Regions from separate parts of the Salinivibrio sp. SS2 genome, predicted to be linked through region 1. Evidence: predicted binding sites of a transcription regulator. Region 1 holds the regulator's gene; the other holds the start of a gene.
What was found. Region 1 encodes PurR, which represses purine synthesis genes. Its sites were predicted from a motif close to TNANGNAAACGTTTNCNTNA; they were not measured.
Positions count from the first base shown of each region.

Region 2: BGK46_RS17015 (NupC/NupG family nucleoside CNT transporter) is a predicted target of PurR. The motif match lies at 5,167-5,186, and genes of this name have one in related genera.

Region 1 is NZ_MEBP01000064.1:29,419-52,703, reverse strand. Features, by position in the region: gene BGK46_RS05600 (TonB-dependent hemoglobin/transferrin/lactoferrin family receptor) at 1-1,253, opposite strand, end outside; gene BGK46_RS05595 (heme/hemin ABC transporter substrate-binding protein) at 1,458-2,300, shown strand; gene BGK46_RS05590 (FecCD family ABC transporter permease) at 2,300-3,337, shown strand; gene BGK46_RS05585 (heme ABC transporter ATP-binding protein) at 3,334-4,110, shown strand; gene purR (HTH-type transcriptional repressor PurR) at 4,371-5,375, shown strand; cyclic di-GMP riboswitch class I at 5,555-5,654, shown strand; gene BGK46_RS05575 (TfoX/Sxy family DNA transformation protein) at 5,770-6,363, shown strand; gene lpdA (dihydrolipoyl dehydrogenase) at 6,648-8,783, shown strand; gene BGK46_RS05565 (ABC transporter substrate-binding protein) at 8,796-9,950, shown strand; gene BGK46_RS05560 (ABC transporter permease) at 9,964-11,673, shown strand; gene BGK46_RS05555 (ATP-binding cassette domain-containing protein) at 11,633-12,304, shown strand; gene BGK46_RS05550 (CDP-alcohol phosphatidyltransferase family protein) at 12,297-12,923, shown strand; gene punR (DNA-binding transcriptional activator PunR) at 12,925-13,824, opposite strand; gene punC (purine nucleoside transporter PunC) at 13,930-15,135, shown strand; gene BGK46_RS05535 (O-methyltransferase) at 15,198-15,767, opposite strand; gene BGK46_RS05530 (VOC family protein) at 15,773-16,201, opposite strand; gene BGK46_RS05525 (DUF4336 domain-containing protein) at 16,218-16,973, opposite strand; gene BGK46_RS05520 (hypothetical protein) at 17,001-17,294, opposite strand; gene BGK46_RS05515 (lipocalin family protein) at 17,307-17,855, opposite strand; gene BGK46_RS05510 (TerC family protein) at 18,082-18,861, shown strand; gene BGK46_RS05505 (DUF4144 family protein) at 18,858-19,184, opposite strand; gene BGK46_RS05500 (DOPA 4,5-dioxygenase family protein) at 19,181-19,543, opposite strand; gene BGK46_RS05495 (VolA/Pla-1 family phospholipase) at 19,729-22,131, opposite strand; gene BGK46_RS05490 (outer membrane protein transport protein) at 22,145-23,285, opposite strand, start outside.
Region 2 is NZ_MEBP01000145.1:534-8,613, reverse strand. Features, by position in the region: gene BGK46_RS17035 (hypothetical protein) at 1-14, opposite strand, end outside; gene BGK46_RS17030 (3'-5' exonuclease) at 160-891, opposite strand; gene BGK46_RS17025 (DUF294 nucleotidyltransferase-like domain-containing protein) at 901-2,778, opposite strand; gene BGK46_RS17020 (BCCT family transporter) at 2,956-4,572, opposite strand; gene BGK46_RS17015 (NupC/NupG family nucleoside CNT transporter) at 5,215-6,438, shown strand; gene yjjG (pyrimidine 5'-nucleotidase) at 6,582-7,265, shown strand; gene BGK46_RS17005 (hypothetical protein) at 7,333-7,638, opposite strand; gene BGK46_RS17000 (fasciclin domain-containing protein) at 8,009-8,080, shown strand, end outside.

The sequences.
Region 1 (23,285 bases):
CGCTTATCTTTCGCCTCATAGGCATCAAAACGGATACCCGCTTGCCATTGCCATGCGTGTCCCAGTGGCACATCAACTTGGGCAAATGCGCCGACACTTTGCGCTTCGGCATCTTGATTATCTGGGCGAGAGGTATTGCTTTTATCGCGCACGGTTTTAAATCGATCTTGATACGCGTCAATCCCTGTGATTAATGCCAGCTTTTTAAGGTTGGAACGGTTCGATAAAGACAAACCAAGGGTTTGCATCTGATTATTATCACGCTCACCTTTATCAACGCGATGCTCATTGACTTCGGTGTCGTTCCAATAAAGGCGTGCATCTAAGTCCACCCACGACTGGCTAGGATTGTAGTTATAATTTAGCGACAGACTTTGATCATCGACTTGACGGTAGACGAGAGGCGACGAAGTTGATGGCTTTTCGACCGTCGGGTTAGTGGGTACCATGCTGTCACGTTTGCCTTGACGGGCAGTCAAAGTCCATTGATGGTCTAAAGACGGCGTCAATGTCACTTTCGCAAACCCACCCTTTTCTCTATCGGCGGAATAAGACAAGGTTTTTCCGTTGCCTAGTTGGTTATCATCACTATCGTGATAGTAACTTTGTACTAGCCAATCAACTGTCTCTGTACGACCAAATATCGCACCGCTCGTGCGTGAGGCGTTATCGTTACTATGTAAGCCTTGTTTGACATAGCCACCCAAGGCCTTTGTACCGGAGAGAAAGTCACTGGCTGATTTCGTGTTTTGCGCAAACACGCCTCCCATCGCACCGGATCCCCATAAGGTACTAGATGGGCCACGGACCACCTCTACCGAACTAAGTAACTCAGGGTCGATAAACAGACTCGAGCGGTGACCAACAGAGAAGTTCTGACGCGTGCCATCGACAAGTTGTACCACGCGGCCATTTTCGCTGCTTAATCCACGAATAACGACAGATTGAGCGGTATCGCGACCTCCGCCAATTACGGATACGTTAGGTAAGTGACGAATTAAATCAGTGACGTTACTTCCCTGCCGTTTTTCAATTTCTTCGAGTGATACCGTGCTGACCGCAGCGGCACCGTTCGCTTTTTGTGCGTCAATGCGGCTTGCATACACCGCGATAACGTCTGATGACGAATCCGCCGTGTTTTGCGTCTCCGCCAACGCTGAAGGAATAAATGCCAATGTGCCAAGGGCAGCACCGATAGCAAGCTTGATCGTAGAAGGAGTCAATACTTCCGAGACGTCCGTTTTTAACAGCATGGGTCTTCCTATTGAGCCAATCAAAAATGAGAATCATGAACAATTTGGCAGGATTGTATTGATCATTAACGGCAATGTAAACGATAATTGCTCGTAATTAGGTTTGTAACTCATAATTACATTTACGTTCACTAACAGTGTGTAATGGACTGACGTCGAGCATTGCACTCACATTGACTGGTTTAATAAATAAAGGAATTCATCATGGCAACTGCCGCGGTTAGACTGCTTGCCCTCGCCTCAGCACTACTCTCACTCTCTGTCACAGCATCACCACGCATTGTCAGCGCGGGGGCCGGTGTAACAGACTTACTGGTTGAATTAGGTGCAACAGAACAGATAGTTGGCATTGATGTCACCAGCCATCTACCGAATAAAGACGTGCCGAATGTCGGCTATCATCGCCAGCTCGCCGTCGAAGGTGTGCTGTCTTTATCACCGACTCTAGTCGTAGGCTCAGATGAAATGGGCCCTACCCCGGTTTTGGAGAAAATCGAAGCGTCAGGGGTAACCGTGGCTCGACTGTCTAGTGAACCCAGCGTCGAGACACTCAAAACACGGATTGAAAAAGTCGCGAGTCTCACCCACACAGAGTCCAAAGCCGCAGAGTTACTGACCGACATAGACACCAAGATTGCGACATTAAAAGCGCATGCCCCCAAAACCGCGCTCAAAGGCGTGTTTCTTCTGGTTCACCAAGGACGTCCTGCCAGTGTCGCGGGTGCCAATACCTCACCGGATACCTTGTTGTCGCTGATGGGTGCGACTAACCCTGCCGCCACGGCGCTCAGTAGCTATAAACCACTGTCGCCAGAAGCGTTACTGGGCTTTGATCCGGACTTTATCTTGGTCATGCAACGTTCTCTCGACCAGCTAGGTGGTATTGAAGGACTCGCTGATGCCGTGCCTTTACTCAATGCCACGCGCGCATTCCAACAGCAGCGTATTATTCCAATTGACGGCAGTGTGTTAGTGGGAGGTCTTAGCCTGAAATCACTGGATGAAGCCATTCGTATTCAGCGCACCGTCGTTGGAGAGAACGACTAATGCAAGCGTCTTTTCGATCCTCACAGTCGCATGTTTTTCCAGCGCTCATCGTTGCACTTGTCGTCGTAGGGATAACGTCTATCGCGGTGGGACAATGGCAACTTGGCTGGCTGACCAGTTTACAGAGCTTAACCCCTTGGCATGACAATGTTGAGCCGCATGTACTCGCCATCGTTCAACAAGTTCGATTACCTCGAACCTTGCTGTGTATTTTTATCGGTGCATTGCTCGCCGTTTGCGGCACTTTGATGCAGGGGCTTTTCCGCAACCCTCTCGCTGACCCGGGTATTATCGGTGTCTCTGGCGGCGCATCATTAGGAGGCGCACTGGGCTTGCTATTGCTCTCTTGGGGCAGTATCGAGGCCAGCTTTGTGTTTTCGGTGCCTGCCTTTGCGTTTATCGGTGCACTACTGGCAACCCTATTTGTATACAGAATTGGCACAACGGCCATGGGCAGTTCGGTGACCATCATGTTGCTAGCGGGCATTGCGATCAGTGCATTGTCCGGCGCTGCATTAGGTTTGATTAACTATGTGGCGGATAACCAAACGTTACGAGACATCGCCCTTTGGTCGATGGGGTCACTGACCGGTGCGACTTGGGGACAAATTGTTCTCACTGGCATCGCTGCATGCTTACTCACGGTGTTTGCCTACCAGCGCGCACGCCACTTAAATGCCCTTTTGCTCGGTGAAAACGAAGCGGCGTATTTGGGCATTGATGTACACCATTTAAAACGCCTACTCATTGTTGTGACCGCGGCGGGAATGGGCATTGCGGTAAGTGCTGCCGGTCTTATCGGCTTTGTGGGTCTAGTGATCCCACACATTGGACGTTTAATTGCCGGTCCGGATCATCGCACACTGGTGCCCTTATCAGCCATTCTTGGTGCCCTGTTACTGACCTTGGCCGATATTGTTGCCCGTGTCATTGTCGCCCCCGCCGAATTGCCTGTTGGCATTATTACCGCCTTAATGGGTGCTCCTTTCTTTTTATGGCTTCTTATTCAACAACGAAAAGCAGTGGTTCACGAATGACAGATTCTGCCCTTCAAATCTCCAAGCTCAGCTATGCGCTTAACGGCCGTCAACTGCTAAGCGAGATTGATCTCGCCTTTACTGCCGGCCAGTTACACGTTTTACTCGGGCCGAATGGTGCGGGGAAAAGTACACTGTTAAAGCAATTGATTAGCGACAAACATCAGCATGGCAGTGTGCAGTTTTGGCAACAGCCAAAAAGCCAGTGGCAAGGCGAAGAATTTGCCCGACGAGTTGCCTTCCTTCCCCAACATAGCGGGCTCACGTTTGCATTCTCCGCGCAAGAAGTAGTCGAGATGGGGGCGACACCACTAAAGGCAAACCGAGAACAGATCGCGGCCCTTGCTAACGAGCAACTAACGGCATGGGATATTAGCCATCTTGCTCATCGACCGTATCCGATTTTATCTGGCGGTGAAAAACAACGCGTACACATGGCACGCGTGTCATTACAGCTAGCACAAACCGCACCAGATCAAGCGATACTGATGCTGGATGAACCCACTTCGGCCTTAGATATTACCCATCAACATTACACCCTAAAGCGCTGTCGAGCACTCGCTGACCAAGGAATGACAGTGCTATTGGTGTTGCACGACCTGAATTTGGCGGCGCAATACGCCGATCAACTGCATTTTCTGAAAGCAGGTCGAATCGTCCTATCCGGCGACCCGTGGCAGTGTTTTAGTAGTGATAGAGTGGCAGACATCTACCAATACCCGCTGACCGTTCTGACTCATCCGGAGCATGACTGCCCACTGATCGTGTCTTAATTGATAAATACATCATAGCTGGCTCACAAAACCGTCTGTTGGTCCATTTTCGCTGATCAGACCAATTGCGAGTGTGCGCCAACCTAAGTAAACTGAGAGCGCAACCGATTAGCTATGAGAATGGATGAAATCGGATTCGTTACCTTCGCAACCGTCTGATGTGCCGGGATTGTGAAAGACATCGCCGCTGACGAACAGCGGCGTTTTTCTGTAAGGTCGCGAGTAACGATCCCTACGCATTACTACAAAGAAGAATCAAGATGGCAACGATTAAAGATGTCGCGCGTCTCGCCGGTGTATCGACCACGACGGTGTCACACGTGATAAACAAAACCCGCTTTGTCGCAGAGAAGACGACTGAGAAAGTATGGCAAGCGGTTGAAGAGTTAAACTACGCCCCAAGTGCTGTGGCGCGAAGCTTGAAATGCAACACAACACGTACACTGGGTATGCTGGTGACCAAATCCACCAACCCCTTTTTCGCCGAGCTTGTTCACGGTGTGGAAGACTATTGCTACAAGCAAGGCTACACACTGATTCTCTGCAATACCGAGGGAAACCTTGAAAAGCAACGCGACTACCTGCGTATGTTGTCAGAAAAGCGCGTCGACGGACTCATTGTGGTGTGCTCTGATCTCAACGAAGATTTGATGCTGTTATTAGAAAAAAAACGCGATCTGCCTATGGTCGTGATGGATTGGGGCAGTCACCATATCGATACAGACCGCATAGAAGATAACGCTGAATTAGGCGGTTACCTTGCCACCAAACACTTTATTGATAATGGACATACTAAAATTGGCTGTATTTCCGGCCAAATGGATAAAAATACCTGTAAGCATCGCTTAAACGGTTATTTCCGTGCGTTAAAAGAAGCCAACATTACAGTGAATGAAAACTGGCTGATTGAGGCGGATTTCGAAGCCGATCAAGCGCAAATTGCCGCGAAGCAATTAGCGACAATGTCAGACCGCCCGACCGCTGTCTTTTGTTTTAATGACATTATGGCATTAGCGGCGATTAGTACGTTTAACGAGCACGGCTTGAAAGTGCCAGATGATATATCGGTGATTGGTTACGATAATATTGATCTCACCGAGTATTTCTCGCCACCATTGACAACTATTCACCAGCCCAAACGCCGTCTAGGCAAAACGGCCGTCAAGCTCTTGCTCGCGCGAATTGCCAACAACGAGACTCAGCAGCAAGTGTTCGAAATGCAACCTGCACTAGTGAGTCGACAATCAGTTAAAACCATAGATTAGTGTTTTTATTACACTTTTATGACACACCGTCTCCTTTGTGAGACGGTGTGTCTAATGAGAGACAACTCGATGAACCCTTCACTTAGCCATTAATCATTTACAGCCCTCTTGAACTAAGATCACATTTTTAAATGCTGCTTGGGACGACATCACTGTCTAATTATTATATGCTTAATAGCGTTTGAACAAGGCAAACCATGGCGAAAGCATGGGACGCAAAGCCACCGGCCTAATAACTTCCACTAGTGTTTGGGAGTTGATGGCAGCGGGGTTGCCAACAATTAATGATCGAAGCTGACAACTATTTGATAGATCGTTGACAACTCTGTGGTTTTGCCTTGTTACATTTTGACGTCTTTTTTGGGCATTAGTAATTCATCGAGATATTAATCAAATGGATAAACCAGCTTTAAAGAATGCAATGAAGTTATTTGCCAAATTTGGCAGCATTAAGTCCCGTTCAATGTTTGGCGGATTCGGTATTTTCTGTGACGATACCATGTTCGTTTTAGTCGTAGAAAACCAGCTCCACTTACGAGCCGGAAAAGAAAATGAAACACTATTAAAACAACAAGGCCTCGAGCCCTACGTGTATAAGAAAAGAGGATTTCCAGTTGTAACTAAGTATTTTGCAATACCAGAAGAATGGTGGGACGATGAAGAAAAGTTATTGTCAGAAGCAAAATACGCCCTAGAAGTAGCGAAGCGAGATCGAGCTGAGAAAAACAGGACTTCGCCAACAAGATTAAAAGATCTACCTAATTTACGGCTGGCAACCGAACGTATGCTGAAAAAAGCAGGTATTACATCTCCAGCAGATTTGCAGCAACAAGGTGCCGTTAATGCCTATAAAGCTCTTCTCTCGGCGCATGAAAAAGAGCTAAGCTTGGAATTACTGTGGTCACTAGAAGGTGCGATTACTGGCAAGCATTGGTCTGTGGTTCCACCCCAACGTCGCCAAGAATTATTACAACATTTAGAAAATTAATTCCTCACACCCCCCATACCTCTCTACCTTTTTTGTGAGCAATGTTCGCGTCCAACACCGCCTTTAAGGCGGTGTCGCTTTTTCTGAACGCGCTAAATGCTCAATAAATCATCATTCAAACTAATTTCAGACATAAAACGAAAGTTTCTTGCGATCGGTCGGGTCTGGTTAAAGGTACGATTAAGGACACAGTTCCTCAATGTAACCGACAAATCAGCCAGTTAATTCAGCTACAGTACCTAAAGTAATAACTGGGACCCATTTACTATCGGACGAGACACAGTATGCCAGTAAAAAAGATATTGCTTGGTTTAGTGGTGGTGGCGCTTGTAACACTTTGGTTCAGTTTAGATCTCAGCCAGTGGCTCACGCTTGAAAACGCCAAAGCACAACAAGTGGCATTGAATGATTACATTATCGAAAACGCGACCACCGCAAGCCTGGTGTTTTTTGTCGGCTATGTAGTGATGACCGCCCTGTCCTTACCGGGTGCGGCAGTGGCGAGTTTATTGGGCGCGGCACTCTTTGGCTTTTGGTGGGCATTGGTGTTGGTCTCCTTTGCTAGCTCGATTGGCGCCACCCTCGCCTTCTTGGTGAGTCGCTTTATGTTGCGCGACTGGGTCCAAGCCAAATTTGGCAATAAGCTCGATACCATTAATCGCGGCATAGAGAAAGACGGTAGCTTGTATCTGTTGACCCTCCGCCTGATCCCGATTTTCCCGTTTTTTCTGATTAACCTCGTGATGGGGCTAACCCCGTTCAAAACCCGCACCTTCTATTGGGTCAGTCAGCTCGGTATGTTGCCGGGTACCGCAGTCTACGTGAATGCAGGGACCCAACTGGCCCAAATCGACGCACTCGGCGACGTGGTGTCACCCTCGGTGCTTGGCTCACTCGCCTTACTGGGTATCTTCCCACTGCTGGCAAAGTGGGTCATGGCTTGGATCACACGTCGTAAACGCTATCAAGGTTGGAACAAGCCCCATCAGTTTGACCGCAATATGGTAGTGATTGGTGCCGGTGCAGGCGGCTTGGTATCAAGTTATATCGCGGCGGTAGTGAAAGCGAAGGTTACGCTGGTCGAAAAAGGTTCGATGGGAGGAGACTGCCTAAACACAGGGTGTGTTCCCTCAAAAGCGCTGATCCGTGCGGCGAAAACCATGCGAGAAATTGGCAAGGCTAAGACATTTGGCATTCATACCCAAGCGCCAGCGGTTGATTTTCCGGCGGTCATGGCGCGGGTTAAACAAGTGATTACCCAAATTGAGCCCCACGATTCGGTCGAGCGTTACACCAAGCTCGGCGTGGAGTGTGTGCAAGGCGAAGCACACATCGTTTCGCCATGGGAAGTCGAGGTGAATGGCGAACGCCTCACAACCCGCAACATCGTGATTGCGACCGGCGCACGCCCTATGTTGCCCCCGATTCCCGGTTTGGCTGAGGTCACGCATTACACCTCAGATACAATTTGGTCTCTGAATGACCTACCGCCGCGGTTGTTGGTTTTGGGCGGAGGTCCCATTGGCGCAGAATTGGCACAAAGTTTTGCGTGTTTAGGCAGCCAAGTCACTCTCGCAGAAATGGCCGACCAACTTCTCGGCCGCGAAGATAAAGATGCCGCTCAGCTGGTTGAACAGGCGTTAGAGCGTGACGGCGTCACGGTTTTAACACAGCACAAAGTCAAAGCATTTGAGCACAGTGATAATGAGCAAATCGCCTTGCTCGATGGCCCTGACGGTGAGACGTCTGTCTCATTTGATGCGGTGCTGGTCGCGTTAGGGCGCAGTGCCAACACCAAAGGCTTTGGTCTCGAAAAGCTCGATATTCCAGTGACCGAGCGTGGCACGATTCAAGTCAACGAGTACCTGCAAACCGCCTATCCAAATATCTATGCGGTAGGTGATGTAGCGGGTCCGTTTCAGCTCACCCACGCCAGTGCTCATCAAGCATGGTATGCCGCGGTGAATGCACTATTCGGGCAATTTAAACGCTTTCGTGCTGATTATTCAGTAATGCCTGCCGCGACCTATACATCGCCAGAAGTCGCGCGCGTGGGCATCAATGAAAAAGAAGCCAAAGCCAATCAGCAAGAGGTGGAAGTAACCTACTACGGCATTGATGATTTGGATCGCGCGATTGCTGACGGCAATGACCACGGTTTTATTAAGGTGCTGACACCAATAGGAAAAGATACCATTCTGGGGGTGACTATTGTTGGCGAGCATGCGGGCGACTTGCTCGCAGAGTTTACTCTCGCCATGCGGCACGGGTTAGGACTAAATAAAATTTTGGGCACCGTCCATCCGTATCCCACTATGAGTGAAGCGGTGAAGTATACCGCTGGGATGTGGAAACAAGCCCATGCGCCCGAGAAGCTGCTTAACTGGGTCGAAAAATATCATCGTTGGATGCGTCACTAATTGAAAAGGAAGATGACAATGAAACACTGGATAGCGGCGTTAACATTGGCAATTGTAAGTACCGCCAGTTTTACTGCCTCTGCGAGCACGGAAAACGACCGTTGGGAAAGTATTGAACAACAAGCCAAAGGCCAGACTGTTTACTTTAACGCATGGGGCGGTAATCAAGAGATCAATGCTTACCTGCGCTGGGCGAGTCGCGAGTTACAACGCGATTATGGTGTCACACTGAAACATGTCAAAGTGACGGATATCGCTGAAACCGTCAATCGCCTACTTGCCGAAAAGACAGCGGGTAAGGATAGCGGCGGCAGTGTCGATATGGTTTGGATTAACGGCGAAAACTTCAAATCAATGAAGGAAAATGATTTGCTGTACGGCCCTTTTGTCAGCACGCTCCCCAATTGGCAAATTGTCGATAAAAGTTTACCGGTTGAAGAAGACTTCACTGAGCCAACAGACGGCCTCGAAGCACCTTGGGGGGTGGGACAGCTGGTGTTTATCCATGATCAGAAAACCTTGGCCAACCCACCTCGCTCTTTCGCCGAACTGTTAAGTTTGGCTAAAGCATTCCCTGGGCGTATCAGTTACCCCAAACCACCCGAGTTTCATGGCACCAGTTTTTTGAAAGCCGCCCTGCTGGAACTTACCGATGTGCGCGAGGCACTTTACCTGCCGGTTGATGAGGTAGACTTTGACGCCGTGACCGCCCCACTATGGCGCTATCTAGACCAACTACATCAAGTAGCATGGCGCGAAGGCGCTCAGTTCCCGTCAGGCAGTGCCGAAACTATCCAACTGTTGGACGATGGTGAGCTTCTCGTAGCGATCGCGTTTAACCCCAATGCGGCAAAAGCAGCGGTGGCCTCTGGAAAACTCGCCCCGTCAGCGCGTGCGTTTGCCTTTGACCAAGGCGCGCTATCTAACATTCACTTTATGGCGATTCCATACAACGCCAACGCTAAAGCCGGCGCTATGGTCGCTATCAATTTCTTGATGAGTGAAAAGGCACAACTGCGTAAAGCCGACACCCAAGTATGGGGCGATCCACCCGTGGTTAAGTTATCCGACACCGCCGAGGTCAGTCGCTTTAATACCCAGCCCGAGCCACATCCAAGCTGGCAAACCGCGCTTGAGAGTGCGTGGCTGAAACGCTACGGCCAATAGTAAAGAGGCTGATATGGCACGTTTGCTGTTTGCCATCACCCTAACGGTGTGCTGCCTACCCTTGTTGCCAGGGGTTGGCGGCATACTCGCGAGTGCCTTTGCGTTCGTGCCCACACTAGGGCTTATGGAGGCTAATATTAGCGGCTGGCAAGCTGTCATGGCATGGCCGGGGCTATCACAATCTATTCAGCTAACGCTCATCTCGGGATTAGGCAGTAGCCTGCTCGCGGTGGCGCTTAGCTTTATGATTTTACAAGCCACTTGGCAAACGCCCATTTGGCAGAAGATCAGTGCGCGCTTACCTGCGCTACTTGCGTTACCACACGTCGCCTTTGCCATTGGCCTGGTTTTACTGCTTTCCCCCTCGGGTTGGCTGTTTCGCCTGCTAAGTCCTCTTCTCGGTGATAACCCCGTGACTTGGGCGCTGGTACAAGACCCTTATGTTATTGGGCTCACCTTGGCGCTGACGCTAAAAGAAACCCCCTTTTTATTGTTGATGAGTCTGTCGGTGCTGCGTCAAATTGATGTCTCTCGGCTGACGATGGTATCAACCAGCCTCGGGTATAACCGCACCGCAACTTGGCTAAAAGTCATTCTCCCGCTTTGGCTGGCCAAAATGCGTTTCCCGGTTTTTGCCGTCATCGCCTACAGCCTGTCAGTGGTTGATGTGGCGATGATCCTCGGGCCGAATACGCCACCCACCTATGCGGTATTGGTATGGCAGTGGTTTAATGACCCGGATTTAGCGCTATTACCTAGAGCTTCAGCCGGCGCTTTGCTGCTATTTGCTCTGTGTGGCTTGGCCTTATTGCTATTTCGCTTTTTGGCGTGGCTTGGTTGCCAATGTCTCAATCGCTGGCAATACACGGGGCGCCGCCACGCATGGTTACCCGGCAAATCACTCTGGTGGCCGGTGTTTATCACTCCCCTTGCGATTATGCCTGTGTTGCTGATGTGGTCATTCGCGCTGCGCTGGTCATTTCCCGATTGGCTCCCGAGTCGATATAGCTTACGGTTCTGGGAGCAAGAGCTTAGCTATGTGTGGTCATTGGTGGGGAACAGCATCGTTCTAGCGGTGATCAGCGCCAGTGTCGCCTTGCTGTTTGCCATCGGGTGTCTGGAGCGTTCGGTCAATCAGCGACGCTCGGTGCCAAGGGCCGTCATCGCCATTCCGTTATTGGTTCCTCAACTCTCTATCTTGTTTGGCATTCAGGTGGCGGTGTATAGCCTCCCCGGCCAATGGCACGTGCCGGCAACCCTTTGGGCTCACATTTTTTTCGCGTTTCCTTATGTGTATCTCGCACTCGATGGGCCGTGGCAGCAGTTTGATATGCGGCTTATGCAGACCGCCAGAAGCCTCGGTGTGAGTGCCACCCTTGCATGGTGGCGGGTTAAACTGCCGCTCCTTTTGCCCGCCATTATCTTGGCATGGGCGGTTGGCGCGAGTGTCAGTTTGGCGCAATATCTGCCCACACAATTGCTGGGCGCGGGACGCATTAATACTCTCACTACCGAGGCAGTCAGCTTATCAAGCGGTCTCGATCGTCGTATCAGTGGCCTGTATGGACTGATGCAAGCGATGCTTCCCCTTGTTGTTTTCGCCTTGGCCACTGTGCTGAGCCGCGTGGCTGAACGCCGTCTTTTACCGACATCAACACCAACTTTCTCAGGAGCTCAACACCATGACACTGTGTGTCAACCAACTCACCATAAACGCGCCTGATCAATGCTTGGTGCGTGATTTATCATTCTCGGTCGCTCCGGGAGAAATACTTACTGTGATGGGACCCAGTGGCTGCGGAAAATCGAGCCTGCTGAGCGTATTGGCGGGGCATATCCAACCACCCATGCATTACAGCGGTCAACTGACGTTAAATGGTGAGCCTTTTGATCACTTACCGCCTGAGCAGCGCCGTATCGGGATTTTGTTTCAAGATGATTTACTCTTCCCGCATTTAAATGTTTGGCAAAACTTGGCGTTTGCCTTGCCATCCTCGATGCGCAAAGCGCAAAAACGCGATCAGGCCATCGCAACATTAGGCGATGTCAAATTAGCAGAGTTTGCCGATTATGCCCCCAGCCAGCTTTCGGGTGGCCAGCGCGCGCGGATCAGTGTGTTGCGTGCATTACTCGCCGCCCCCGATGCTATCTTGCTTGATGAGCCCTTTAGTAAGCTGGATAAGCCGCTGCGGCGGGATTTTCGGACCTTTGTTTTTGAGCAAATTGCGCAGCGAAACATCCCTGCGTTGATTGTGACGCATGATGCCGAGGATATTGCGGACCAGAGCCGCTGTTTAAATTGGCCTAAACGCTCAGCTGACTCAGCACTACAAGAGGAGATGCAGAATGCTTGATCGTTACGCCATCGCGGTGATCCGTTGGCCATTGAAGCGGGCAGCGGTGCAGCTCACAAAGTGGGGGGTAAAACCCGATACCGTCACGCTCTCAGGCTTTTTGATTGGCTTGCTAGCGGTGCCCGCTCTCGCGCTACAAATGTACTGGCTAGCACTTGTGTTTATTATCATTAATCGACTTTTCGATGGCCTCGATGGTGCGCTCGCCCGCGAGCAAGGGCTCACGGACGCGGGAGGCTTTTTAGATATTACCCTCGATTTTATCTTCTACGCTGCCATCCCTTTTGGTTTTGCCCTGGCCGATCCAACCAATAACGCCATTGCCGCCAGTTTTTTGCTGTTTTGCTTTATGGGGACAGGCGCAAGCTTTTTAGCGTTTGCGATCATGGCCAGCAAACACCATATTGATAACCCGGTTTACGCCAACAAGTCGATGTATTATATCGGCGGGATCACCGAAGGGACGGAGACCATCGCCAGTTTTGTGTTGATGTGCCTTTTCCCAACATACATGGCGTGGATTGCCGGCGTTTTTGGCGCAGCCTGTTTAATCACCGCCGCCTCACGAGTTTGGGCGGGCTATCATACCTTGCGTACACTCGATACGCCGTCCTCCTAGTCTATAACCACTGGTGTTGCAGCTGCTCTTTATCGCCTAAGTAATCGAGCAGCCAGCGCACCGGTGGTGATTCTTTGTCCGAGCGCCATGCAATACAACACGGACTGCTTAATAACGGCTCTTCAAGGGCAAGCTCCACCAACTCTCCTCGCGCAATCGCGTCTTCTGCCATGTGTGACGGCATCACACCAATGCCCAGCCCGGCCTTAAAACATTGCATGGCACTGTGCCAATTAGGGACGGTAAGGCGGCGCTGATTATCCAGTAGCCATGTCGTACGGCGCGGCAAGCGGCGCGAAGTGTCTTCCAAACAGATAGCCGGATACGGCGCAAGCTGATCATTAGCCAGTGGCTGAACACACTGGACGAGTGGATGCGACGGGCTCACCACAAATCGCCAGCGCAGAGTGCCCATTTCCCGATAGCGAAACGCGCCGCTCACTGGGACAGCAGCCGTAGCACCAATCGCAATATCGGCTCGATCATCAGCCAACGCATCCCATACGCCGTTAAACACTTCCATGGTTAGCAACAACTCGACATCAGGAAACGCATCGTAAAAATCCCGCACCAACGTATTGACGCTATCTTCGCGCACGACGTTATCCAGTGCTAACGAGACACTTTGTGTCCAACCATTAGCCACTCGCTGCGTTTGTAGACGAATATCTTCCATGGTTTTCAGCATATCCCGTGCTTGCGCCACAAAGTATTCTCCTGCCGACGTCAACCGCACTTGGCGGTGAAGTCGCTCAAACAGAGTAACGGCCAGTTTGTCTTCAATCTGTCGTACCGTGTAGCTGACCGCACTCGGCACCTTGTGTAGTTCATCGGCCGCCGCAGAGAAACTTCCTCGCCGTGCAACCACATCGATCACATGAAAATCTTGGTAAGAGAACATTCAAATCAAATTTTTTGAAAGCAATGTTCAAATCATAGCGTTTCACAGCCAGCTTTGTCAGCCATAAACTATCTCTATGTCGAGTTTTCTATCAAGAGACAAAAAATGAACAAGCAAGTGCCGTTTATGACGCTACTGTGGCTAGCAGGGCTCAGTATGCTGGGCTTTTTAGCCACTGATATGTATTTACCTGCCTTTGAGGCGATGCGACTCGATTTGGCGACCTCTCCCGCCAATATCGGCCTCACCTTAAGTATCTTTTTGCTAGGGATGGCCTGTGGACAGCTGGTTTATGGTCCGCTGTCTGATCGCATCGGTCGCAAGCCCGCGCTGCTGATTGGCCTGAGCCTTTATTTAGTCGCGACTGTAGTGTGTATTTTTGCTAATAACATTTATTTATTACTTGGCGCACGTCTAGTTCAAGCCTTAGGAGCATGTAGCGCTGCGGTAATTTGGCAAGCCGTGGTCATTGACCGCTATGATGGAAAACTGGGACAGAAAGTGTTCGCAACCATCATGCCGCTCGTCGCATTATCGCCAGCATTGGCGCCACTTGTCGGCTCACACCTGCTCACCCTATATGATTGGCGCAGTATTTTTGTGGTTTTATTCGCGTTAGGGGTTGGTTTTGTTGCGTTTACCTTACGAGAAAAGGAAAGCCTTTCCAAACCCACACAAGATACTAAAATTATTGATAAACTTGTAATTGACTATCAGCAAGTTTTTAAATCAAAAAAATTCATCGGTAACATGCTTATTTTCGCAGGTTGTTCCGCGGCATTTTTTGCTTATCTGACAGGATCACCGTTCGTGATGTCAGCCATGGGTTATACCGAAGCGGATATTGGTCTGAGCTATATTCCACAAACCATTGCTTTTGTCGTCGGTGGCTACGCCTGTCGTCATGCCCTCAACAAGCTTAAAGATCACAGTATCTTGCCTTGGCTACTTAAGCTGTTTGTTATCAGTGTCGTGGTTATCTTTTTGATCAGCTGGCGTACCGATGTCACCAACATCTGGGTAATTTTAGGTCCGTTCTGTTTCCTCGCGGCAGCGAACGGTGCCATCTATCCACTGGTCGTCAATCGCGCCTTGGAAAATTTCAAATCCTGTAGTGCGACCGCTGCGGGGCTATTGAACTTCTTGCAAATGATGGTCTGCTTCGTAGCGAGCGCTGTGGTGTCTGCGTTTGCAGCCGCCGGCTTGATCGCCGTCACCACCGTCATGCTGTCAACCTGCGTGGTGGTCATTATTGGCTTTGGCTTAGTCTGGCATGCAAACCGTCAAGCTCAAACGCTAGCAGCCGCGTAATACCACTGAGTTTAGAGACTAATAAGGCGTCTTTCGGGACGCCTTTTTTATCCTGCCAACTTTCACTCACGCAAATAGGCAACAAGCTCACCTTTACCAATGGGAAGTACACCCACATCGAGTTCAGGCTGTTGCTCAAGCCATCGCTTAAAAGGAGCAACATCATCAGCGTGGGATAATGCATTATCGACTACCAGCACACCCTGAGGCTTGAGGAGTTGGAACAAGCGTGGCGCTAGGGACAGGTACTGACTTCGGTCGGCATCAAGAAAAATGAGTTCAAACTGTCCCTCAAGGCGAGTCATCCAGTCACTCGCGTCGCCCAGTTTAGCATCTATCCGTTTATCCATGCCGGCTTGCCTAAAGTGCTGCTGCGCTTGTTGGTGTTTTGCTTCATCGCGCTCAATCGTTACCACCTGCACGCTATTGCCGCCTGCGCGCGCGAGCCATAACGTTGAATAGCCCATTGATGTACCGATTTCTAAAATACGGGTAGGCTGAATTTCATCCACTAACAGCGCTAAGAATTTTCCGGTTCCAGGCGTAATATTCAGCCATTTTTTACTTTTATCCTGTTGCAGGGCGTCGTTCTCTGTCCCCTGCATTTGCAGCTGTTCCAGTACGGCGTTCATGATTATTAATCCAAGACAAGGCTGCCGTTATCATCAAATTGCCAACAATCGCCATAAGCCACTTCCCAAAGATAGTCATCCGGATCGGCAAAGTAGCCGCTGTAGCCTCCCCAAAAAACGTCTTGTGCAGGTTTAACGATCCGACCACCACAACGCTCTGCCAGCGCCAGTACCTCGTCGACCTCTTCTTTAGATCGCGTGTTATGCGCCAATGTGATACCACCAAATCCTGTCTCGTTAACGGTGAGTCCGGGTTTAATATCATCGGCTAACGCGTCAGCGGGATATAACGCTAATCGCGTACCTGCGGTACTAAAAAACACGATGCCTTCTTCAGGGTGATTGTGCGTGGGAAAACCCAACTGGCGATAAAATTCATACGACCGTGATAAGTCAGCGACACCCAACGTGATAATGCTTATTCGTGCTTCCATACCGTTGCTCCTTCGCTTAATGAGTGGGGATATTGAGACGCTTTTCACCTAGCCATGAAAATGCGCGCAATAAATGAGGGACAGCCGCTTCTACAATTTCGCCATGTGCCATGACAAGGCGCTGCGGTGTCCAATGAATCAATGTACGAATATGTGTTGCTAATTCGTCTTTGTGAAACCAAAAGCTCAATCGCCAATCGAGTGGCGTTTTACCATTGGGTGCTGTCACGCCTGCCCACTCGGCAATTTTGCGTTTAAAAGGTGAAAAAGCCTCAGGGCGAAAATTTTCAATCAGATCAGTGACAATCAGCGTTTGACTTTGTCGATGAAAAAACACGCATTCTGTCATCACTGGCGAGCCGGTAATCAAACATTGCGCAATCTCATCGTGCCAAGCTGGCTCCGACACGTCCTCAAAACAGTGGTCAAAACAAAGATCATCTCGTTTTTTCGCCACTTGTTGGGTACCCATTAATTGTGCGTCAGGAAACGCCTCAACCCATTCGGATAAAAAGAGGTGATGCAATTGGTTAGGAGCGATTAGATAACGCACTCTCCCTAACGACGCTAGCTCAGTGCGTAATGCATCGATAAGCTTTATCGGGCTGTGAATCCACAGGGATTGGTCGGCAAGCCTCACCACTACCATGCGCGTGGTATAGGGCAAGGTAAAGAAAGGGACTGCTTCACCATCAGCGACCCAAATTGACGTATCGAGTCGATACACAGCATCCTCCTCATGGCCGACTTTACACTGTAGCTTGTCAGCCATAAGGTAAGTGTGCGAGTAGTCACAGCCTTACAGTGTATCTAACTCAATATGTTGATTGATGTTTTTCAGTGTGACCCCTGCAGCAGTGAGGCGAGTTTGTATATCATTCAGAACGGCTTGGTAGTCATCACTCCGTTTAAAGCTGGCTAGCGTCTGTTGGTCTTTAAACATAAGCCGCACGATTAAGCTTTGTGGAAAACGCTGATAATTCACCTCATGCGTCAACCACTCGAACCCCGCGATATTCTCCATCGTGAGCTCGCAAACCTCTGTAAGTGCCTCTCGAATCGCTTTGTCATACTTCTTGTCTGTTTTTCGCATGATGCTTCTCTTTTACTGCTCATTGCTCTTATGTTTGGGATCCGTGCGAGTGTGATCGACAAAAATCAGCACTTCAGTGGCAAAACCCCGCTGTTTCGCCGCTGCAATAAACTGTTCTTTTACCGACTCCGAGACGGTTGGCGTGCGCGATAGCAGCCATAGGTAATCGTGGTCAGGCCCCGAGATAAAGGCATATTGGTAATCATCATCCAACTCAAACACCACATACGACCCATAGAAAGGCCCAAAGAATGAAACCTTCAGGTATCCCGTTTTATCATTTTCAACGAAGTACGCCTTGCCTTCCGCTTCTTGCCATTTTCCCTCTTCACGGCTGTAGCCACGATTAATTACTTTCACGCCACCGTCTTCACGCATCGAATAGGTCGCGGTCACATCCGACAATCCTCGTTCAAACGAGTGATCCAGTCGCGCCACTTCATACCAAGTGCCTAAATAGCGGCTAACCTCAAAGTTTGTTACTGGCGTGACTTGTTTTGGCATGCCTAAGCATCCGGTCAACATTAAGGACAACAACCCAATCATCCAGCCTCTTTTCATCGTTATTCCCTCTTTAAATCCAACATGATAAGTCTTACTCAGCAACAAGTTTGATCGTTTACATGCTTTGTCAATTTTTGGTCAACTCGCTGTTTTTCTGCTTGCCAAGGCGCCAAACTGGTGCTTATATAAGCGCTCTTTAGTCACAGAGGTAATCACAATCCATGGACAGCGACCGATGTCGTTTTATGCCCTCCCCCGCTTCCTTTAACGAGGAGGTAATCGTATGTTAACACTCTTTATGGAACCCCAAACCTGGGTGGTCTTTTTTACCCTTCTGACCCTTGAAGTGGTATTGGGTGTTGATAACTTAGTCTTTATTTCCGTATTGTGTGAGCGTCTCCCCAAAGAGAAACGCCGCTTCGCGCGTACCTTGGGTATTGGTCTCGCCGTGATGAGCCGGATTGGCTTGCTGCTCTCCATCGCATGGGTCATGTCGTTGACTGCGCCACTGTTTACGATTGGAACGGAACCGGTTACCGGTAAAGACCTTATCATGCTGTTTGGTGGTGGCTTTTTGCTGCTAAAAAGTGCCAAAGAGCTGTGGGCATGGTTGGGTCATGGCGAGCCCGTGAGCCACTCGACACAAGTGCGCACCGGCATGGCAGTCATTTTGCTGCAAATCGTTGCGGTAGATGCGGTGTTCTCAATGGACTCAGTGATCACTGCGGTCGGTCTCACCCAAGATGTACCCGTGATGGTCGCCGCCATTATTACCGCCGCCATCATTATGATGATCGCGGCCGAGCCCGTGAATAATCTGGTCAGCCGTTATCCTGGGTTTAAAACCTTGGCCTTGCTGTTCTTGGTGCTATTGGGCTTGCTGCTGATGGCCGAAGGTGCTGGTATTCATATCAACAAAGGCTACGTATACGTTGCGATGGCATTTGGTTTGATACTTGAGCTCTGCCACATTCGATTGCGTAACAAGCAGCGCTTGAACATCAAGCGTATTCGTCCGCACTTTTCGTTAAAAGTGTCACGTCGGATTGCTGACAACCGTTAATTCTCAGGGGCCGTAACCACACTTTTGATGGCAGCGGCCCTATCTTTAAACTGGATTTTTCCCACACAGCATTGACCCAGCTGCGCATAATGCGCTTGGACACGCGCCACGAGCTGCTCAAGTGGCATGACGTGCCCGCTTGGCTGCCAGTGCTGCCCCCCGTCTTGGCTCAACCAGCAAATGCCTTGGCTATCCACCAGCCGATCGTCTTCTGTGATCACGTTTTCGCTCAGCGCCTTAAGCGACGCCGGATCGGAGGCAAACGAGAGTTCGTCATCGCCATGCCAAATTAGGAGCGCCGGATAGTTAAGAAACGTATTCATCGCTTGGGCTTAAACATGGCCAGATTGAGTTCAACAGACGAACCCATCCAACCGACATGGTCAGTGTGATCTATGTAGTCATCGCCCGTCACGCCATGCAAAAACACGGTTAAATCGCCCCGATGCGCCTCAATCCATGCCATCACCTCATCGAACGCAGCGTTGTCAAAAGCGATTTGAAAGCTCCACTTTGGGTGTGGGCCGACACATTTGCGATGAAAACGGCCAAGGTCGATGGGCAGCGACGATGCAGCGGCTGCTTGATAGATAATATCCGCCTGCGCTTCGGTGTCGGCCTCATAGTAAACATGGGCGTGGTAAGTCTGATGAACATTGGGAAAAGCGTGTAAAGAAGACATAAGCATCATTCGATTCAACAAGATGGAATTGAGAATAGTTTACGTGAAACCAAGGCAAAGAAATAGTGACCAAGGGTGTGGCTATTCACTCATGGCGCTAATCAACGCTGCCTAACTAAAGGATAATAAGAAAAAGCGGCCGAGGCCGCTTTAGTTTGGTAACAACCTTTACGATAACGCGTCGGTTAGTTCAACACACCGTTTGAGTTATCAATACTATCCAAGCTGGCGTTTCCACCAAAATCAACCGCTTGACGGATCATTTCAGCGTGCACGGCTTGTTCTGCAAGCTTCGCCGATTGCGGGAAGATAAAGGTGCTATGGCTAGCGTTAGTACCGGCAAAGTCAACAAAGTTCTGGTCACCTTGTGCAGCGGGTGAGCTGGTATTGATGGTTGGTAGGCCAAGTTTCGCGGCTAATGGCTCAGAGCCAGCGAAGGTATTAGCAACGTCGTTCGGGACCGTATCATCACCATCAACTTGCAGCATATAAATCGGCGTGGTTTTGCCAGTAATATAGCTTGCATTTGTATATGGATCGACGGTATCGAGCAAGGTTTGGGCTGCATAGCTAAATTGCTGAATCAAACCCTGAACCTGAGCATTTGCACTTGCTGAACCGGCTACCTCGAAGGTCTTGTAGCAGATCACATTGTTTTCTGCGCTATTATCGAGCGTACAATTGTCGCCGGCAAAGGTCTGGTAAGCGGCACTGCCTTTAAAAGCAACACTGTGCTTAATCAAAGGACCAAACGAGTCTGACCCGAGCAGCAAGTTAGCAATTTGTCCCCCAGAATTCGCGACGCTTAGCGCAGAGAAATCATAGTAAGGGCCAACTCCTGTTACCGCGTTATCACGGTTAGACGCCGCAAACGCGGTGGTGCCAACAATACCGCCCAGCGAATGACCTAGCAAGCGTGGTGCCGAGGTCGTGAAAGACGACATCGCCGCTAATGGCGTCCCCGCGAATCCACCCGCCAATTCGGTGCGGGTCAAAGCTGCGCGCACACCCATTACATCCAACTCACTTTGGCGCACATTGTCACGCGCAACAGCCAAGTTGTTAAGGTTCAGGTACGCTGTCACATCTACGTTGGCAGAGCGCTTCGCATCTAAGCTACGCTCACCATGAAGCGGCAAATCAATCGCCATAATGGCTTGATTGGCATTAGCAAAGTTAGGCGCAAAGAAGTAAGCATTTTCTTTTGCCGAGGTAATCCCATGCTGATAAACCGTGAGTTGGGTATCGCTACCAACCGTTGCTGGTGTAAACAGCAAGAAAGGTACCTCTTGTACCGATTTAATCTGCGGTACAGGGCTATAACGGGTAATAATGCGCTCAGGGTCTAATTGACTGCCATCAGCTTTGGTCAGCGTCACGCCGGCCAGCTTAAAAAGCTCGTTGACGATCTGTGGTTTATCGTTACCCGTTAATACAGCGACGTCGACACCCGCGCCTGTCAACTGAGCAGTGATGGTCGCCTGCTGTTCAGGGTCTTGCAGCGCATTCAGTACCTTGACCAAGCTAGGGGTGGCTGACTCAAACGGCTGACTATTCCAGTTGCTATCCGTTTCCAGATAGTAAGGTAGCTTGATGGTGCCTTTACTCACATTAACGCCGCTAAACGTTGTTTTGAGTATATCCTTAATATTATCGGCATCATTGGGATCAAAGTACTGGGTAAACTGGGCATCGGCGTCCAATGCCGTGTCATAGTCCTGAGTGCTGGTAATGTCGATGGTGTAGGCATTCGATAAATCAGCATTATTAGGGTTGGCGCCCGCTTTCCATATTGCAGCTAGGCTTCCAGCATCAAACCCAGCCGCCGTCGCTAGCTTGGTGTAGTTTAAGCTGTCACCTACCGATTGAGTTGAAAACCAGGTGGAGTAGACGATTTTGCTCGGATCAACACCTTCTGCGGCAGCGACCAATTTTTCAACTCCCTGAATCACCGCTTCTGGTGCTTCAAGTAGTGAGTTCTCATAAGTGACAGTCTGGGATTTTAATCCCGCATAGCTCGATGGCATGCCAATCGGATCGCCATTTACGTCCTGAATATCATCGGTTATAGCAATAATGTACTCACTGCTGGCGTTGAGATCCTTAACAGGCAACACCGTCAGTGTGTCACTGGCCGCATCGCTCAGTACTTGAAAGTCGGTACCTTGTTGGAGCACAGCTTTAACGTTAGGTGTTCCCGTCATTGAGTCGGTCAGTTCAATGAGATAAACCCCATTAGTCACAAGCCCTGAATTGAGGCCTGCGCCACGGAAATTAAAGACCAAAGGCATCGAGGTTGACCAACCATCCATGGTATTCATGGCAGCCTTTGGGTTGGTAAGCGCGTTGTCACCTTCCGTGGGTATTTTTAGCGTGCCATCTTCACTGTCCATCAGCAAAAAGGTAGGCACAGGCACTGCTGCATTAGCACCTTGCAAGGTAAAGTCAACCGAAGTGGGTCGGTCAATGGCGGTTTGAATATAACTTTCAAATTGAGGTGTGTTGGTATCACTGGCATTTTCGTCGCCACACCCAGCCAAGATGATCGCGGTTGCCAAGACTGACAATTTTAATTGTGTTTTAAGCATCATGATATCCCGGTTAGAACTGGTAATTAAGCTGAACAGAGCTGATGTAAGCCGTTCCGTTAGAATCAAACTCGAGGTTTTGTTTCAGCGCATTTTTTTCTGTGAATGAGCCGTCACGGCTACGTACGATGGCAAAGCCAGCATCAATGCTGAGATCGTTATCGTATTGGTAGGTCAAACCTGTGGCATACCAATAACGGTCAGCGTCTGGGATACTCAGCGTGGCTTCACCGGCTTGTTCGTCATAGGCAAAGCCAAGGCGGCCCGTCCAGTGTTGATTAAACTGATACGTCGAACCGATTGACCAACGGTCGTTATCTTTGTACGACTCGTCTTTAACAAAACACACCTTATTGTCGGTACATTCATCAGAGGTGGCGCGCAGCTCAGTAAAGCTGCTCCAATTGGTGTGTTGATAGCTATAGTGGACGGCAAACGCGTCAGTCAGTTGGTGAAAGCCTGACACTTCCCAGTAAGACGGCAAAGACAGCTCGAGGCGCCCTTTTACCGACGCCGAGGTCGCGCGGCCACTGTCGTAACTATCAAAGGTGCCATCATCAAAATCGAGGTCCACCTTAGAGCGATAGCCAACACCAAAACGGTGATTCTCATTGATTTCGTACAACGCACCAAGATTCCAACCATACCCAAAGGTTTCACCCTCTAGACCAATCAATTTATCGGATGGATTATTGCTAGTAACGCTGTTCTTATTGTTCAAATAAGGCGCAAGCGCCCCTTTATGACGGGTTAACTTTGCTTTGGCATAGGTGAGGTTAACGCCCGCGCCGAGGCTTAATTCAGGGGTGACTTGATACGCTATCGCCGGGTTTAAGTTGGTTGAGAGCAAATCGGTGTCGCCGGCCAAGTCGCCTGCTTGAATATCGTCAGGGTAATCCGTCGCGATACCATAGGTGGTGAATAGGCCAATCCCCCACGTCCATTTACCCTCTTGCGGACTAACATAGAAGCCTGCAGGGACGACCTTCATCGGCGCCACATCTTTGGCATATTCATTGTTGGTGCGATCTTTTACATCAACATCGGGATCAATCAGGGTCAATGCTCCAGATAATTGGGCGCGGTCAAATCGCATCATGGCTGCGGGGTTACGTGCCAATACCGCGGCATTATCAGCCACCGCGGCGTCGCCT
Region 2 (8,080 bases), on a different contig from region 1:
TGGATAAATGTCATGTGCTTTCCTCTGATTATCAATCGCTGGTGTTGTAGCACATTATTATTGCACTGAAAACCAGCACGCGACGTGCTATTACCTATCAACAGGTTTACGAACCATGCGCGTCTACGGTTCAATAACAAAGCGATAGCCGTCTAGACCTTAGCTCCATACGTCGCTAATCGGTGTGTCAGGGGAAAAGTCGTGGGCCACTTGTGCTTGCAACAACTCTGCCGTGGCGATGGCATCGGTCAAGGCGTGATGACTTTGATAAAAAGGCAACTGATACCGAGTACGGCTATCGGCTAACCGAATCGACGCCAGGGGACGACGCATAATACGGTCCATCAAGCTGCGCTTCCCGGTACGGTGTTTCCGCGCCTCAAGCTCCATGGTGTCGACCATCGGAAAAATAATCCCTTCCCCTAAACGCTGCTTAATCGCACGGTCAAGGAACTCTCGCTCAATACGGCGGTAATGCACCACAACGATCGCACCGGCGAGCGCACTTAGCAGTGGTTCAATTACATGAGAAAAGTCTGGTGCATTCATAATGTCTGAATGGGTGATCCCATGAATAACAATCGAAGACTCTGCCAGCGGACGATTGGGATTCACAATCCAGTGCTGCGCCTGTTGGCAGCGAATGCGACTAAGGGTAAAAGGCACCAGCCCAATACTGACAATGGCATCCTTTTCACTGTCTAGACCCGTAGTTTCAAAGTCGAGTGCGACAAAGGGCACATCCTTAAGAGGCGTGTCGGGTGCTACCCAGCCTTGTTGATAAAACGCTTGTAGCGTTTCATGTTTCACCTGCTCACGTTTGGTATCCAGCATGGCTTGCCAGTCCACGTGTTGTGCCGGGGCTTTCTTTTTCAGATCCAAATGCAACATGCCCTCCCCTTATGACCGATTCGGCTGGTAGCGGAATTTCAAGAACTTCTGAGCGTTACTTAAAATCTGGAATGCATCTTTGAGGTTACGGCGCTCAAAATCGGATAAATTCTCCGGTTCCACATTGTTATCTGGCTCACGTCCCGCTTCGATATCCAGCGCTTGGTGACGAATACGCACCATGGAAATAAACTCCATCGCATCTCGAAGGTCTGGCCCTCGGCCTTTGGGCAAGATCCCAGATTCAATAATGTCGTCTAAGCGCTCAAACGAGTTTTGTGAGCGCGAATCGATAGCTAATGCGTGTACACGGATAAGATCGGCTAATGGCGCTGTGCCGCGGCGTTTGAGGTTAATCGAGTTATTGTGTCGCCCATCTTGCTCCATCACGAAATCTTTAAAGAAGCCCAAGGGCGGTGTGCGATTTAAGGCATTGCGCGCCATTGATGCTAAAAAGCGATTATTGCGACGTGCACGGCGACCAATGAAGGCTTTGAGTTGTTCAGCCCAGTTAGTTCGACCATAGACACCATCTAAATCAAAGAAGATGTTGCTGTCGAGTAAAGAGCGTGGGCTCGGATTATCAATCCAATCGGCGAAGCATTGTTCCCACTCTTTCAGTGTTTTCCGCCACTCAGGGTTAGTCGCCATGATATTACCAGTACAATAGGTATACCCGCAGGCATCGAGCCCATCAGACACGCGCTTCGATAGTGCCTCAAAATACGCGTTATGCTCGTCGTAGTTAAAGCTATCGTCCAAGATAATGGCATTGTCTTGATCGGTCACAATCAGTTGCTCATCGCGTGCCATCGATCCCATCGCCAAAAAGCAATACGGGATAGGCGGCTCACCCAGTTCTTCTTCTGCCAACTCCAACAGGCGCTGCTTAAAACTGCGGCCAATCACAGACATCGCAGACCCTATCATGTGTGAGTTCGCGTCCTCATTGACCATGCGTACAAAGCAATCTTTGACTTGTTTCGCCAACACCACTAAATCGTCCACCGATTGTTGGCGGAAAATACTGGCGACGAGGAACAAGCTGTTTTGCGATTCGTAACGTGCAATATCCGATAGTGCGACCACACCCAGTGGTTTGCCATGTTGTAATACCGGTACGTGGTGGAGGTTTGAGCGCAGCATGGTGAGCATGGCTTCAAAGATGTAAGCATTATGATCGAGGGTGATCAGCTGGGGCGACATGATTTCTTGTACCGGCGTTTCATAAGGCAAGCCTTCTGCTAACACGCGATTACGTAAGTCACGATCAGTAATGATCCCCAGCACGGGATTGAAGCCGGTTTCGGGATCGGGCTCATCGCCCATCACCAAAATTGACGAGACCGCTTCTTGCGACATAACTTGCGCTGCATATTGTACCGAGTCGGTACTATCGATCATCACGGGGTCGCGAATAATCAGCTTCTTAACTTTGGACGTCGTCAGATCATTGGCTTCATTATGGCTCGATACCGCCTGACGTAATCGCGTCCGGTCTTCGACCTCGACAAAATCGGCAAAGTGTTCAAATTCATCAAACAAGCGGTTAAATGTCGCCTCAGGGATGAAGTACACCAAGGTGTCTTCGATCGCCTTGGCGGGCATACGCACCCGGTTGTTCATCAAAAGGCCCATCTGACCGAAAATATCCCCCTCGGCGATACGGTTGTACAAGGTGCCATTACGACGATACAGCTCGACAGCACCGCTACGGATCATGGCTAAATCATGAATCTCATCGCCGTAGGCAAAAATCGTCGTGCCCGCTCGGTGATAACTAATTTCGATGCTTTGCGCGACCTCAGCAACCACCTCTTCGGGAATCGATTCAAAAGGGGCGTATTGGGAAAGAAATGTCGCAATTTCAACTTGTTCAGCTTCCATGATGCTCACCTAGCGTTGCGAGAAAGTGCAAGGGTATGCGATTGAATATTCACAATAGATGAAACCTAAAAGCTTAGTCTCACCCATCACATATCAAGGTTGTTGGTAATAAAAAAGGCAGTCCCGAGGGCCTGCCTTTTTCATCATAGCTAACTGTTAGTTACTTAGCACGTACAGTTACTTAGCGCGCGGCTCTGATGCTAACCCTTTGAACAAGGAAGCAGTCGCTACCAGCAGTACAATCGTGAACGGGAAGCCAGTTGAAACCGCCATCGCTTGTAGGGCAACCAAGCCACCACCAAGGATAAGCGCCACCGCAACTAGGCCCTCGAAAGACGCCCAGAAAACACGTTGTGGCACTGGCACGTTCACTTTACCGCCCGCAGAGATGGTATCGATAACCAGTGAGCCTGAGTCAGACGAGGTCACAAAGAACACGATAACTAGAATGATACCGATGAATGAAGTAATCGATGCCAACGGCAAATCATCCAACATTGCAAACAGTTTCAGTGACAGTTCAGCGTCTACAACTGCGGTGTAACCTTCGTTCACAAATTGACCAATCGCGGTACCACCGAATGCGGTCATCCACAACACACAAGCAGCAGATGGGATCAGCAATACGCAGGTGATGAACTCACGCACTGTGCGGCCACGAGAAACACGCGCAATAAACATACCTACAAATGGAGACCATGAAATCCACCATGCCCAGTAGAACGAGGTCCAGCCTTGCGTAAAGTTGGCATCTTCACGTGCAAACGGCATAGACAGCGCAGGCAAGTTTTCTAGGTACGCGGCGAGGTTACCAAAGAAACCGGTCAAAATGGCTAGCGTTGGACCCACTGCAATCACAAAGATAAGCAGTAGCAGTGCAAGCAACATGTTCACTTCGGAGAGGCGTTTCACCCCTTTATCTACCCCAGCAACCACAGACAGGATGGCCATACCGGTGATACCCATGACAAGCAGCACCTCTGTGGTGTTACCCAGTGGCGTATCAAACAGATAGTGAAGACCAGCAGACGCCTGTGAGGCGCCAAGGCCTAGTGAGGTTGCAAGACCAAAGAGGGTCGCGATGATCGCAAGAATATCGATCACGTGGCCGGTCCAGCCCCATACACGCTCGCCAAAGAGCGGGTAAAAGACTGAACGCATGGTCAAAGGCAAGCCTTTGTTATAGGCAAACAGAGCCAAACCTAGCGCCAAGACAGCGTAGATGGCCCAAGGGTGAAGACCCCAGTGGAAAATCGTTGCAGACATACCTAGGCGTCGAGCCGCTTCAGCATCTCCGGCTGCTGCGCCCAACGGTGCCCAGTCGGTACGAATACCGTTTGCATCAACAGCGGTACCGCCCAATGACGTTTGGAAGTGTGTTAACGGCTCTGATACACCGTAGAACATCAAACCAATACCCATACCGGCGGCAAACAACATCGCAAACCAACCCGCATAGCTATAATCCGGCTTAGCTTCTGTCCCGCCGAGACGAACGCGACCCAAAGGTGACACAATCAGTACTAGACAGGCGATAACAAAAATATTACCTGCAGAAAGGAAGAACCAGTCTAGATTCGAGGTCAACCAACCCCGAAGATCACCAAAAACAGGGCCGATTTGGTTTTGAAATGCCAAAGTGACAAATACAAAGGCCATAATGGCCAGCCCCGAGACCATAAATACTCGGTTGTGAATATCAAAACCAAACGGGCCAAGTTTAACGGCCACATTATCCTGACCGACCTGGTAGTCAGTATCGATCGGGTTAACTTTCCCGTCCGGTTTCATCATATCTTCATGGCTTTTATCGCTCACGAGTTAACTCCTTAGTCCGTTTGTTCGGAAGCCTGTGAGTGTCGGTGGCCTGTGCGCTCAATTGGCCTTTCCATCGCAAAACGCGGATAAAAAAGTTGACCAGCAGCAAGAACCGCAACATCCACACAGCTCATTACCCTAACATAAATGCGCAACGATTTAATTAGGGCACTAACCAAATGTCGATTTTATAACCAACTATTAATCAATATATACACTCAAACCCCAGGCTAGACGCGGCCTAGAACTCATTTGAACTCTTTATTTCAGAGCTATAAAGGATCGTGTCACACACTTTCCTCTTTTAGGTTTAGCGGAAATACGCCGTATCATAAAAAGAATTCATTGATAGTGCTCACAAAAAATACCTATGTTCACCAGCAAAACTTTTGATGGATCACAAAGACATCGTGAATAGCATGCGTTTGTTCAAGTACCTATCGTGAAGCAGCTCTGAGTTCGCACGACTCGCCTACGAGCACATAACCTCCAGGCCACAAAAATGCAAAATAATGCAACAATATGATTTATTCGTGATACTTGTCACACTGAGAAAAATAAGTACAATACCGCCGCAATCGTTTTCCATCCCAGTTTAACGTTTGCGGAGCAAGCATCATGCAATTTGGCATCGGCCTTTTGGGGATTAGCGTCCTCTTTCTAATCGCGATTGGATTTTCAGAAAATCGTCGTGCGATCAACTGGCGTACCGTCGGTGGCGCTTTCATTATTCAAATCGTCTTTGCCGGGTTTATTATCTCCGTCCCGCTTGGTCAGCGTATTTTGGCTAACGCATCAGAAGCCGTGTCCGCAATAATTAGCTTTGGCGATATTGGTGCTGAGTTTCTGTTTGGTGATCTCGCGAAATTTAAACTTGGCTTTATCTTTGCTTTCAACGTTTTACCAACTATCGTCTTTTTCTCCGCTCTGATCGCCGTGCTTTATCACTTAGGGATCATGGCTTGGATTATTCGCCTGATCGGTGGCGTACTACGACGCGTACTCGGCACTTCGCGCACTGAATCGATGTCAGCCACTGCCAATATCTTTGTCGGATCGGTAGAAGCCCCTCTTGTCGTGCGCCCTTTTCTCGCCTCAATGACGCGCTCAGAATTATTTGCAGTCATGGTCGGCGGATTAGCCTCCGTGGCTGGAGGCACCATGGTTGGATACGCAGGCCTCGGTGTTGAAATGAAATACCTGATCGCTGCCGCTTTTATGTCCGCACCAGCCGGTCTAATGATGGCAAAAATTATGGTCCCGCAGACCGAAACGCCTATCAGTCATACCCAAGCGCAAGCCGAGCAAGATAACCACGATAAGCCTGTCAACTTGATCGATGCAGGTACACAAGGTGCTTTAAGTGGATTACAAATTGCGATGGCAGTCGGGGCTAGCTTGCTGGCCGTGATCAGCATGATTGCGCTGATCAACGGCGGGTTGGGCAAACTTGGCCCGATGATCAATATGCCTCAATTGAGTCTGGAGTGGATATTCGGCTATGTGTTTGCACCAGTCGCTTGGCTCATCGGTATTCCGTGGGGGGAAGCAATGACTGCTGGTACCTTGATTGGTAAGAAAATTGCGGTGAATGAATTTGTGGCGTTTGCTGATTTTATGAACCTAAAAGGTGCACTTTCTCCCCATAGCCAAGCCATTGTTACCTTTGCACTGTGCGGCTTTGCCAACCTCACTTCGATCGCGATGTTGATGGGCGGACTGGGCGGTATTGTTCCAGAGCGCCGAGGTGATATCGCCAAATTAGGAATGCGTGCCATTCTTGCCGCCACCTTAGCGAATCTGATGAGCGCAACATTGGCAGGGCTGTATCTGACTTTATAACCTCAATCACGCTGGATAGTTTTGCCATCATTCTGATGGTTCAGTGTTTCTCACCAAGGACGGTGAGTGCACAAAAAAGCCTCGAAGAGAACAGACTTCATCTGTTACACTTCATTTACTTAACGTAAAGAGATGTAGTCACCATGCGGTATCCTTGGGTTCTTTTTGATGCAGATGAAACACTGTTTCACTTTGATGCGTTTGCAGGACTGCAACGCATGTTTTCACACTATGATGTCGATTTCGACCAGCACGCCTTTGCCGAATATTCAGAACTAAACAAACCTTTGTGGGTGCAATACCAAAATGGCGAAATAGACGCACACACGCTGCAAACCAAACGCTTTACCCACTGGGGAGAGCGGCTCAAGGTGGCTCCGACAACGCTAAACCAGCATTTTTTGGATGCGATGGCCGAGATCTGTGAGCCACTCCCAGGCGCAGAAGCACTGCTAAACGCGATTCGTCCACACGCACACATTGGTATTATCACCAATGGCTTTACCGCGTTACAGGATGTGCGCTTGGAAAAAACAGGGTTCAAGCCCGCCATATCTACTCTCGTGGTATCCGAGCAAGTCGGTTTTGCCAAACCTGACCCTCGCATCTTCGAGCATGCATTTGCAAAAATGGGCCATCCACCTAAGTCTCAAATCCTCATGGTCGGCGATAATCCAATGGCAGATGTCCTCGGTGGCATGCGCGCAGGCATAGACACATGCTGGTTGAATCGCGACAAAAAGCCACTACCAGAAGGCGTGACGCCTACCCACCAAGTGGACTCACTGCATGCACTCCAAGCGTGGCTCATGCCTGACAACGCCTAATCATAAAAAAAGAGAGCCAATGCTCTCTTTTTTGCTTTCCAACGATGTCTTTGCCTAGTGGGGCAAATTAGCTGCGGTCACCAGCAACAAAAGCGGCTTTTTCTGCTTGTTGGCCTTGGTCGGTATTTGCAACATAAGTCACTGAACCACTGTTTTGGTCTTGGCTGTAAATGAATACACGACCTGATTCGTCAGTCACTTTGGTGTCCACGCTTTTTGAGCTGGTTACTTTCGCGCCTTTAACGGCTTGACCTTGTTCAGTCACTGATACCCAAGCACCGCCTTCTGCAGGTTGTACGTCAAGGTTAAGGCCGCTCGCCATTACTGAGGTTGATGCGAGTGTCAGTGCAAAAATAGCTGCTAATTTTTTCATGGTTGTTTCCTCTCTCGTTGTCGATTGATTGTTATTAAACGCCAATCTCGGTGACCAATTGTCACCACAATGTCTCTATTTGAAGATTTTCTTTGCGACCTTTCGTCGCGGGACGAGAGAGAATGTACGCCGATAAAAGTGTGCTCACAATCACAGTTATGCGAATGACTTGTTCGAAAAATTGCACGTGATTTCACGATCAATCAAGCGTAGAAGATCACAGATATGTGCCTATCCTTACCTCCAAAAGTGATCTTCTTTCTCCTTTCACCCGTTTTGCCAAGAGCCACGACATTCCTGAGCAGTCACTCACTGTCATTGCTGATGATGGTTTGGTGAGGAATGATCAATCGATGAAAAGGAGAGCAACATGTTAAAACGTACCTTCACGAAATTTGCGGTGACTGCCGCCCTGATTCTAGGAATGGGAAGCGCGATGGCT